DNA from 3 places in the Peribacillus sp. JNUCC41 genome. Region 3 is predicted to be linked to each of the others. Evidence: a T-box and tRNA genes for the amino acid it is inferred to sense, from the RefSeq annotation. Region 3 holds a T-box; the other regions hold tRNA genes.

Region 1 (3,241 bases), 1.0 Mb from region 3:
TCTTGAAAAAATGTTAACATTGTTTGGTGACGATAGCGAAGAGGTCACACCCGTTCCCATTCCGAACACGGCAGTTAAGCTCTTCAGCGCCGATGGTAGTTGGGGGTTTCCCCCTGTGAGAGTAGGACGTCGCCAAGCAGGTTTCATATGGAGGATTAGCTCAGCTGGGAGAGCATCTGCCTTACAAGCAGAGGGTCGGCGGTTCGATCCCGTCATCCTCCACCATTTTACACCTGCCGGTGTAGCTCAACTGGTAGAGCAACTGACTTGTAATCAGTAGGTTGGGGGTTCAAGTCCTCTTGCCGGCACCATTTTAAAATAGTACAAGCACGAGCCATTAGCTCAGTTGGTAGAGCATCTGACTTTTAATCAGAGGGTCGAAGGTTCGAATCCTTCATGGCTCACCATTTTATATGCGGGTGTGGCGGAATTGGCAGACGCACCAGACTTAGGATCTGGCGCCGCAAGGCGTGGGGGTTCAAGTCCCTTCACCCGCATCTTTCATGCGGAAGTAGTTCAGTGGTAGAATACAACCTTGCCAAGGTTGGGGTCGCGGGTTCGAATCCCGTCTTCCGCTCCACTTTTCGTATGTGCCGGGGTGGCGGAACTGGCAGACGCACAGGACTTAAAATCCTGCGGTAGGTGACTACCGTACCGGTTCGATTCCGGTCCTCGGCACCATCATAATATGCGCCCGTAGCTCAATTGGATAGAGCATCTGACTACGAATCAGAAGGTTGTAGGTTCGACTCCCGCCGGGCGCACCATGTTTTTATTGCGGGAAGTAGCTCAGCTTGGTAGAGCACTTGGTTTGGGACCAAGGGGTCGCAGGTTCGAATCCTGTCTTCCCGACCACGTGATTTTTAATGAATGGGGCCTTAGCTCAGCTGGGAGAGCGCCTGCCTTGCACGCAGGAGGTCAGCGGTTCGATCCCGCTAGGCTCCACCATTTTTCAATCAGAAACTTATATTATATTGGCGGTGTAGCTCAGCTGGCTAGAGCGTACGGTTCATACCCGTGAGGTCGGGGGTTCGATCCCCTCCGCCGCTACCAATAAATATAAGGACCTTTAGCTCAGCTGGTTAGAGCAGACGGCTCATAACCGTCCGGTCGTAGGTTCGAGTCCTACAAGGTCCACCATATTCACTTTTTAAAAGCCATGGAGGTATACCCAAGTTCGGCTGAAGGGATCGGTCTTGAAAACCGACAGGGGAGTCAAATCCCGCGGGGGTTCGAATCCCTCTACCTCCTCCATTTTTTCAAAAAGCAGCAAGTTGTTTTGAAACACCCTTACATAAAGGATGCGGACGAAACGTTATACACGAAAACTTGATGCAAATCGTTTCATTATTACCGTCGCGGGGTGGAGCAGTCCGGTAGCTCGTCGGGCTCATAACCCGAAGGTCGCAGGTTCAAATCCTGTCCCCGCAATTATTAGGTCCCGTGGTGTAGCGGTTAACATGCCTGCCTGTCACGCAGGAGATCGCGGGTTCGATTCCCGTCGGGACCGCCATTTTTAAAATTCAATACATATGTGGCTCAGTAGCTCAGTCGGTAGAGCAAAGGACTGAAAATCCTTGTGTCGGCGGTTCGATTCCGTCCTGAGCCACCATATTCTGAAAAATTACGGCGATTGTGGCGAAGTGGTTAACGCACCTGATTGTGGTTCAGGCATTCGTGGGTTCGATTCCCATCAGTCGCCCCATTTCGCGGGTGTAGTTTAGTGGTAAAACCTCAGCCTTCCAAGCTGATGATGAGGGTTCGATTCCCTTCACCCGCTCCAAATATGGGCCTATAGCTCAGCTGGTTAGAGCGCACGCCTGATAAGCGTGAGGTCGATGGTTCGAGTCCATTTAGGCCCACCATATTTATTGTTCCGCAGTAGCTCAGTGGTAGAGCATTCGGCTGTTAACCGAACGGTCGTAGGTTCGAGTCCTACCTGCGGAGCCATGGGGAAGTACTCAAGAGGCTGAAGAGGCGCCCCTGCTAAGGGTGTAGGTCGCGCGAGCGGCGCGAGGGTTCAAATCCCTCCTTCTCCGCCAGTTGGCCCGTTGGTCAAGCGGTTAAGACACCGCCCTTTCACGGCGGTAACACGGGTTCGAATCCCGTACGGGTCATAACAAAAAGGGAAGCATACATGAATGTATGCTTCTTTTTTTTTCATTTCTTTTCATTGATATAACTATCTTTTTGTTTATAGGGAATGTCTCCAAGATTGGATTCTATATTTTCTTCCTCCAGTGTATCTTCATATACCTTTTGGTTTTTGTTCGGTATGTTCACTCTATTTTTTCCTTCGATATCATTTGCGGCATAACCTTCATAGTCTTCAGGAAACCCGTTCGTTTCATCCTCGGTTTTATATAGATCATTATAATTGTCATGATCGCCTGTGTAATCGGATGGTGTTTCGGATGTACCGAATTTGGCAACTTCACCAAAGCTATCTTCTTTATCCACCATTTCGACTCCATGACGATTTTCAAAATGATCACCCATGGATGGGATTAGTATATCCTCTTCCGCAGGCCGGTCTTGTGAAATTGACCGTTCTGGAGCATGCTCGACACAGTAGAGGGTGCTTGGGATCGCTTCAAGCCTCTCGATGGGGATTTCCCTATTGCAGGTTTTACAATGGCCATACGAGCCTTCTTCCATGGCTTTCAAAGCTTCATCGATTTTCTCCATTTCGGATTGTGCATGCTCATCGAGTGCTTGATTCCGTTCCATCTCGAATAATTCGGTACCAAGATCAGCAGGATGATTATCATAGGATGATAATTCCCCTACGGATTCGGTCTGGCTTTTATCCAGAACGGATTGTTCATCATTTTGAATTCTATTAATTAGCTCATTTTTTTCTTGAAGCAGTTCTTTTTTGAATTTTTGCGTTTGTTGTTTCGTTGCCATATCGGATTCACTCCTTCTAAAGTCTAAATCTCATTTATATTGGTAAGATGGTTGTATTATCTATTACCCGAATCGGAGTATAGGAAAACAATAAGGAACGGATTATAGAAAAAAGGACTGAGCGAATGAGCTCAGTCCCAGGAGATTATATAAGATAGCTGATGAATAATCCAATGGCCATGAGTAAGCCAAAGAAGGTGTTCGTTTGGGCCGTGGCTTTCATTGCTGGCACCATCGTGATCGGCTGCGTTTTACCTACGAAGCCTTTGATTGCGGCCAGGGCTTTCGGGATGCTTAGGAAGGCAAGGAGGATCCACACCGTTACGCTTCC
Region 2 (3,241 bases), 2.4 Mb from region 3:
AATTATAGTACCTGTGAAGATGCAGGTTACCCGCGACAGGACGGAAAGACCCCGTGGAGCTTTACTGCAGCCTGATATTGAATTTTGGTACAGCTTGTACAGGATAGGTAGGAGCCTGAGAAGCCGGAGCGCTAGCTTCGGTGGAGGCGTTGGTGGGATACTACCCTGGCTGTATTGAAATTCTAACCCGCGCCCCTTATCGGGGTGGGAGACAGTGTCAGGTGGGCAGTTTGACTGGGGCGGTCGCCTCCTAAAGAGTAACGGAGGCGCCCAAAGGTTCCCTCAGAATGGTTGGAAATCATTCGTAGAGTGTAAAGGCACAAGGGAGCTTGACTGCGAGACCTACAAGTCGAGCAGGGACGAAAGTCGGGCTTAGTGATCCGGTGGTTCCGCATGGAAGGGCCATCGCTCAACGGATAAAAGCTACCCCGGGGATAACAGGCTTATCTCCCCAAGAGTCCACATCGACGGGGAGGTTTGGCACCTCGATGTCGGCTCATCGCATCCTGGGGCTGTAGTCGGTCCCAAGGGTTGGGCTGTTCGCCCATTAAAGCGGTACGCGAGCTGGGTTCAGAACGTCGTGAGACAGTTCGGTCCCTATCCGTCGCGGGCGCAGGAAATTTGAGAGGAGCTGTCCTTAGTACGAGAGGACCGGGATGGACGCACCGCTGGTGTACCAGTTGTCTTGCCAAAGGCATAGCTGGGTAGCTACGTGCGGACGGGATAAGTGCTGAAAGCATCTAAGCATGAAGCCCCCCTCAAGATGAGATTTCCCATGGCGTAAGCTAGTAAGATCCCTGAAAGATGATCAGGTTGATAGGTCAGAGGTGGAAGCGTGGCGACATGTGGAGCTGACTGATACTAATAGATCGAGGACTTAACCAACGCTTTAAAAAAATGAAATACCTTCTTATTATCTAGTTTTGAAGGAATGAAAATTTCTTCTTGCATTTTCTCAAAAAGACGTTATAATAATATATGTCTTGAAAAAATGTTAACATTGTTTGGTGACGATAGCGAAGAGGTCACACCCGTTCCCATTCCGAACACGGCAGTTAAGCTCTTCAGCGCCGATGGTAGTTGGGGGTTTCCCCCTGTGAGAGTAGGACGTCGCCAAGCTTATATTGTTCCGCAGTAGCTCAGTGGTAGAGCATTCGGCTGTTAACCGAACGGTCGTAGGTTCGAGTCCTACCTGCGGAGCCATTATTGGAGAGCTGTCCGAGTGGCCGAAGGAGCACGATTGGAAATCGTGTAGACGGGTAACCCTGTCTCAAGGGTTCAAATCCCTTGCTCTCCGCCATTTATACCTGGCCCGTTGGTCAAGCGGTTAAGACACCGCCCTTTCACGGCGGTAACACGGGTTCGAATCCCGTACGGGTCACCATTTAGACAACATATTGGAGGATTAGCTCAGCTGGGAGAGCATCTGCCTTACAAGCAGAGGGTCGGCGGTTCGATCCCGTCATCCTCCACCATTATTCAATAAGATCAGGTTGTTTCTCTATAAAGGATTGATCATTCATCCCCTTGAAACGCTCAACACGAAAACTTGATTCATAATAGTAACATTAATACCGTCGCGGGGTGGAGCAGTCCGGTAGCTCGTCGGGCTCATAACCCGAAGGTCGCAGGTTCAAATCCTGTCCCCGCAATCTATGGTCCCGTGGTGTAGCGGTTAACATGCCTGCCTGTCACGCAGGAGATCGCGGGTTCGATTCCCGTCGGGACCGCCATTTTATTGTTTGGCTCAGTAGCTCAGTCGGTAGAGCAAAGGACTGAAAATCCTTGTGTCGGCGGTTCGATTCCGTCCTGAGCCACCATAGTAGTGCCGGTGTAGCTCAACTGGTAGAGCAACTGACTTGTAATCAGTAGGTTGGGGGTTCAAGTCCTCTTGCCGGCACCATGTTTCATCCATATGCGGAGGGGTAGCGAAGTGGCTAAACGCGGCGGACTGTAAATCCGCTCCTTCGGGTTCGGCAGTTCGAATCTGCCCCCCTCCACCATCTTTCTTACAGGGGTATAGTTTAAAGGTAGAACAGAGGTCTCCAAAACCTCCAGTGTGGGTTCGATTCCTACTACCCCTGCCAATTTCAATCCTATAATGGCGATTGTGGCGAAGTGGTTAACGCACCTGATTGTGGTTCAGGCATTCGTGGGTTCGATTCCCATCAGTCGCCCCATTTAATAAAACATGGTATAATGATTACAACGTTAATGGGCTATAGCCAAGCGGTAAGGCAACGGATTTTGATTCCGTCATGCGAAGGTTCGATCCCTTCTAGCCCAGCCATATGCGAAAGTAGTTCAGTGGTAGAATACAACCTTGCCAAGGTTGGGGTCGCGGGTTCGAATCCCGTCTTTCGCTCCAAAAACGTTGGCGGCATAGCCAAGCGGTAAGGCAGAGGTCTGCAAAACCTTTACCACCGGTTCGATTCCGGTTGCCGCCTCCAACATACATGCCGGTGTGGCGGAATTGGCAGACGCGCACGACTCAAAATCGTGTTCCTCTGGAGTGCCGGTTCGACCCCGGCCACCGGTATCACGAATAGCGAAGAATCGCTATTACAAAAAGCTTCACACTTAATTGTGTGAAGCTTTTTTGTGTTTATGGCGCACTATAACATATGTACAAATAATGTGCGGGATTATTGTGCATTGATTTTTCATCACTCAAGAATGGAGGCGATACATGAATTTAGGTGCCACAGATATTGTGGGGAGTGATAAGAAATATTTAAAAATTATTTGATCAGCAATAGTATAGAGTACGTTTGTTCTAATGATGAAAATAAAAAACGAATGGAAAGAGCATTAACTCTCCCATTCGTTCCAAAACAATAAATTTAGATTTCAATATTGATTGCATTTAGCTCCGCTTCCGTATAGCCAGAAGAGGATAGTGCGATTTCAATTTCTTCGGCAGCCTTATAATCAAATAATTTAAATTTAGACATTAAAGCGAAAGCATTTTGATTTTCAATTGCCAGGGCAACAGCTTCCACGTCTTGCAGTAGCTTCAGGTCTTCAATGTAGAATTGAGCGGTTCTCATCGCTAAATACTCATTCATTGTAGTCGAATTGTAGAAAAGATTTGTTAAAGTGGTGATTGCGTTAGGAACGAAAATCTTATTCATACTTACCCCTCCAATATTCTTAATATTCTGTCATTAATTCATTTCTAGTATGAGTCACGATAAAAATGTTGTCAATCTTTATCTTATGAGCATTTTAACTCACCAAA
Region 3 (3,241 bases):
AGCTGCTCTTGCGAATTTCCAGATACATTTTGGATGATCGCATTACGTAAGTTTAAATTCATAATTATTCCTCCTCTAACACATAATGACTGACATTCATAGCATTTCACAAACTCACATGCAATATGTATGTGAATTGCGTTATAATAGGAAAATCAGTGTGAAGTTAAAGGAGCGTTTACCCTTGAAATATATTGAATCCTTAAAAAACCCGCAAGTTAAGCAATGGAAAAAACTTTTGACGAAAAAAGAACGAGATAAAACAGGTAAATATTTAGTCGAGGGTTATCACCTAGTTGAAGAAGCCTTAAAAGAAGAAATCGTCCTGGAAGTGATCATCAATGAAGAAACTGAAATGCCTGCCCATTTTAAGGTGGAAGGCACAGAACTCATTTATGTGAAAAATGATATTATGAAGGCGATTTGTGATACCGAAGCTCCTCAAGGAATTGCTGCGGTTTGTGAACAGAAATCAACGAGCATGGCGTCCATCAATCCGGATAAATTATTGTTGATCGATGCCGTACAAGATCCGGGGAATATTGGAACGATGATCAGGACAGCGGATGCAGCTGGAATCGATGCGGTCATACTTGGCGAAGGGTGTGCTGACTTGTATAATCCCAAAGTGGTCCGTTCGACGCAAGGGAGCCTCTTCCATATGCCTGTCATTAAAGGGAACCTTTCCGAAATCATCGATGAGCTGAAGGAAAGCGGCACACCGGTATATGGCACGGCATTAGAAGGCGCATCGCCATTCGAAGAAGTGGAAAAGTCTTCACGATTTGCCCTTCTGGTCGGTAATGAAGGCCAAGGAGTATCGAAGGGATTACTGGAGAAAACGACTAAAAACCTTTATATTCCCATCTACGGAAAAAGCGAATCATTGAATGTGGGGATCGCTGCCGGGATTTTAATGTACTATTTACGAAAATCGATTTGAAACGGCCGAAGAATTATAATATAATAAAACAGAATTTTATAATGAAAACAACGATGACAAAGAGTAGTAGCTTAAGTTAACCATATCCAGGGAAAAAATGCCTTGACTGAAAGCATTTTTATGGCACTGCTTAAGGGAATTCACCTTTCGAGTTGGCATTGGGAAGACATGATGTCTGAAAAATGTTCCGGTGAAGAGCCGTTATTTTTTAATGAAGTGAGTGCAGAAGTTTTTTTGTTCGTGCACTAATAAGGGTGGTACCGCGATACATAAACCTCGTCCCTTTAGGGATTGGGGTTTTTTTGTGTTCATTTTTACAAAAGGAAAATAAAGGAGGAAGACATGATGCAGGAACGTTTACTAGAACTGCAGGAAGAAGCGTTGCAAAAAGTTGCCGCCGCTTCCGAATTAAAAGAACTGAATGAAGTCCGAGTTGCTTATTTAGGGAAAAAAGGGCCAATCACTGAGGTATTGCGCGGCATGGGTAAATTATCTGCCGAAGAACGCCCAAAAATTGGGGCACTGGCCAATGATGTAAGGGAAGCGATTGCAACAAAGATCGAGGAGAAACAAAAAGCACTTGAAACTGCGGCAGTCAATGCAAAGCTGGCAACTGAAACGATTGACGTCACACTTCCTGGACGTCCGGTTAACAAGGGGAATCTACATCCATTAACACGTGTCGTGGAAGAAATCGAAGACTTATTCATCGGTATGGGCTATACCGTTGCGGAAGGTCCTGAAGTCGAAAGCGACTACTACAACTTCGAGGCACTTAACTTGCCGAAAAGCCATCCGGCACGTGATATGCAGGATTCCTTCTACATAACGGACGAAATCCTGATGCGTACGCACACTTCACCTGTTCAAGCCAGAACGATGGAAAAACATAAAGGTCAAGGACCTGTTAAAATCATTTGCCCAGGAAAAGTATATCGCCGTGATAACGATGACGCTACACACTCCCATCAATTCCAGCAAATTGAGGGCTTGGTCATCGATGAGAACATCAGCATGAGCGACCTGAAAGGGACGCTTGATGTATTTGCGAAAAAAGTATTTGGGCAAGACCGTGAAATCCGACTTCGTCCAAGTTTCTTCCCATTTACGGAGCCTTCCGTCGAAGTGGATATTTCTTGTAAAATCTGTGGTGGTAAAGGCTGCAGCGTATGTAAACAAACAGGCTGGATCGAAGTGCTTGGCGGCGGGATCGTTCATCCGAACGTCCTTGAAATGGCTGGCTTCGATTCCAAGAAATACTCTGGATTCGCATTTGGAATCGGCGTGGAGCGGATTGCCATGTTGAAGTATGGTGTGGATGATATCCGTCATTTCTATACGAATGATGTTCGATTCTTAAAACAATTCAACCATCATGAAGCATAAATTTTTATTTTAAAAAGGAGGACCTACCATGTTTGTGTCATATAAATGGTTACAAGATTATGTTGACCTTTCAGGCATCAATGCGACGGAGCTAGCTGACAAAATCACGAAAAGCGGCATTGAGGTTGAAGGGGTGGAAAAGAAAAGTGAAGGGCTAAAAGGGGTCGTCATCGGGCATGTCATTGAACGTGAACAGCATCCAAATGCGGATAAATTGAATAAATGCCAAGTTGATATCGGGGCCGAAAATCCCGTTCAGATCATCTGTGGAGCACCGAATGTCGATAAAGGCCAAAAAGTCGCTGTCGCTACTGTTGGCGCAGTCCTTCCAGGTAATTTCAAAATTAAGAAAGCGAAACTTCGTGGAGAGGAATCGCACGGGATGATTTGCTCGCTTCAGGAATTGGGCTTCGAATCCAAGCTCGTTTCCAAGGATTATGCTACAGGTATCTTCGTCTTCCCTAATGATGTGGAAGTAGGTAAAGATGCATTGGAGGAACTTGGTTTAAGTGATGAAGTGCTGGAACTTGGGCTGACTCCGAACCGTTCAGATGCATTGAGCATGCTTGGTGTTGCATACGAAGTGGCAGCCATTTTAGGCCGGGAAGTGAAATGGCCGGTTGTCGAGAAAGAAGAGGCAGCTGAAAAAGCAACTGATTATATCAGTGTCAAAGTTGAAGCGAAAGAAGATAACCCGATATACATTGCTAAAATCATCAAGGATGTCAAGGTCGGACCTTCACCACTTTGGATGCAGACTAGGTTGATGTCTGCAGGTATCCGACCTCATAATAATGTGGTGGATATCACGAACTACATTTTACTTGAATACGGCCAACCGCTCCATGCCTTTGATTATGACCGCTTTGGTTCAAAGGAAATCGTCATCCGCAGAGCGAAGGATGCTGAAAA

The links. A T-box is a leader RNA that pairs with one kind of tRNA and senses whether it is charged. The one in region 3 lies ahead of pheS (phenylalanine--tRNA ligase subunit alpha), so its partner is inferred to be a tRNA-Phe.
Region 1: it has a tRNA-Phe gene. The T-box ahead of pheS (phenylalanine--tRNA ligase subunit alpha) is inferred to sense a tRNA for this amino acid. The anticodon was not compared.
Region 2: it has a tRNA-Phe gene. The T-box ahead of pheS (phenylalanine--tRNA ligase subunit alpha) is inferred to sense a tRNA for this amino acid. The anticodon was not compared.

Annotation. Positions count from the first base shown of each region.
Region 1 covers NZ_CP062163.1:1,236,636-1,239,876, reverse strand. The annotation lists rRNA gene rrf (5S ribosomal RNA) at 23-138, shown strand; tRNA gene JNUCC41_RS06205 (tRNA-Val) at 150-225, shown strand; tRNA gene JNUCC41_RS06200 (tRNA-Thr) at 236-311, shown strand; tRNA gene JNUCC41_RS06195 (tRNA-Lys) at 332-407, shown strand; tRNA gene JNUCC41_RS06190 (tRNA-Leu) at 416-497, shown strand; tRNA gene JNUCC41_RS06185 (tRNA-Gly) at 506-580, shown strand; tRNA gene JNUCC41_RS06180 (tRNA-Leu) at 593-681, shown strand; tRNA gene JNUCC41_RS06175 (tRNA-Arg) at 691-767, shown strand; tRNA gene JNUCC41_RS06170 (tRNA-Pro) at 779-855, shown strand; tRNA gene JNUCC41_RS06165 (tRNA-Ala) at 873-948, shown strand; tRNA gene JNUCC41_RS06160 (tRNA-Met) at 977-1,053, shown strand; tRNA gene JNUCC41_RS06155 (tRNA-Ile) at 1,064-1,140, shown strand; tRNA gene JNUCC41_RS06150 (tRNA-Ser) at 1,162-1,254, shown strand; tRNA gene JNUCC41_RS06145 (tRNA-Met) at 1,358-1,431, shown strand; tRNA gene JNUCC41_RS06140 (tRNA-Asp) at 1,438-1,513, shown strand; tRNA gene JNUCC41_RS06135 (tRNA-Phe) at 1,537-1,612, shown strand; tRNA gene JNUCC41_RS06130 (tRNA-His) at 1,630-1,705, shown strand; tRNA gene JNUCC41_RS06125 (tRNA-Gly) at 1,710-1,783, shown strand; tRNA gene JNUCC41_RS06120 (tRNA-Ile) at 1,789-1,865, shown strand; tRNA gene JNUCC41_RS06115 (tRNA-Asn) at 1,876-1,950, shown strand; tRNA gene JNUCC41_RS06110 (tRNA-Ser) at 1,952-2,042, shown strand; tRNA gene JNUCC41_RS06105 (tRNA-Glu) at 2,046-2,117, shown strand; gene JNUCC41_RS06100 (TraR/DksA C4-type zinc finger protein) at 2,161-2,910, opposite strand; gene JNUCC41_RS06095 (1,4-dihydroxy-2-naphthoate polyprenyltransferase) at 3,056-3,241, opposite strand, start outside.
Region 2 covers NZ_CP062163.1:2,638,161-2,641,401, forward strand. The annotation lists rRNA gene JNUCC41_RS12820 (23S ribosomal RNA) at 1-885, shown strand, start outside; rRNA gene rrf (5S ribosomal RNA) at 1,004-1,119, shown strand; tRNA gene JNUCC41_RS12830 (tRNA-Asn) at 1,129-1,203, shown strand; tRNA gene JNUCC41_RS12835 (tRNA-Ser) at 1,209-1,300, shown strand; tRNA gene JNUCC41_RS12840 (tRNA-Glu) at 1,310-1,384, shown strand; tRNA gene JNUCC41_RS12845 (tRNA-Val) at 1,400-1,475, shown strand; tRNA gene JNUCC41_RS12850 (tRNA-Met) at 1,579-1,652, shown strand; tRNA gene JNUCC41_RS12855 (tRNA-Asp) at 1,658-1,733, shown strand; tRNA gene JNUCC41_RS12860 (tRNA-Phe) at 1,745-1,820, shown strand; tRNA gene JNUCC41_RS12865 (tRNA-Thr) at 1,828-1,903, shown strand; tRNA gene JNUCC41_RS12870 (tRNA-Tyr) at 1,920-2,003, shown strand; tRNA gene JNUCC41_RS12875 (tRNA-Trp) at 2,014-2,087, shown strand; tRNA gene JNUCC41_RS12880 (tRNA-His) at 2,105-2,180, shown strand; tRNA gene JNUCC41_RS12885 (tRNA-Gln) at 2,216-2,290, shown strand; tRNA gene JNUCC41_RS12890 (tRNA-Gly) at 2,294-2,368, shown strand; tRNA gene JNUCC41_RS12895 (tRNA-Cys) at 2,377-2,450, shown strand; tRNA gene JNUCC41_RS12900 (tRNA-Leu) at 2,459-2,539, shown strand; gene JNUCC41_RS12905 (hypothetical protein) at 2,844-3,134, opposite strand.
Region 3 covers NZ_CP062163.1:237,890-241,130, reverse strand. The annotation lists gene sspI (small acid-soluble spore protein SspI) at 1-62, opposite strand, end outside; gene JNUCC41_RS01170 (TrmH family RNA methyltransferase) at 185-943, shown strand; T-box leader at 988-1,230, shown strand; gene pheS (phenylalanine--tRNA ligase subunit alpha) at 1,289-2,329, shown strand; gene pheT (phenylalanine--tRNA ligase subunit beta) at 2,358-3,241, shown strand, end outside.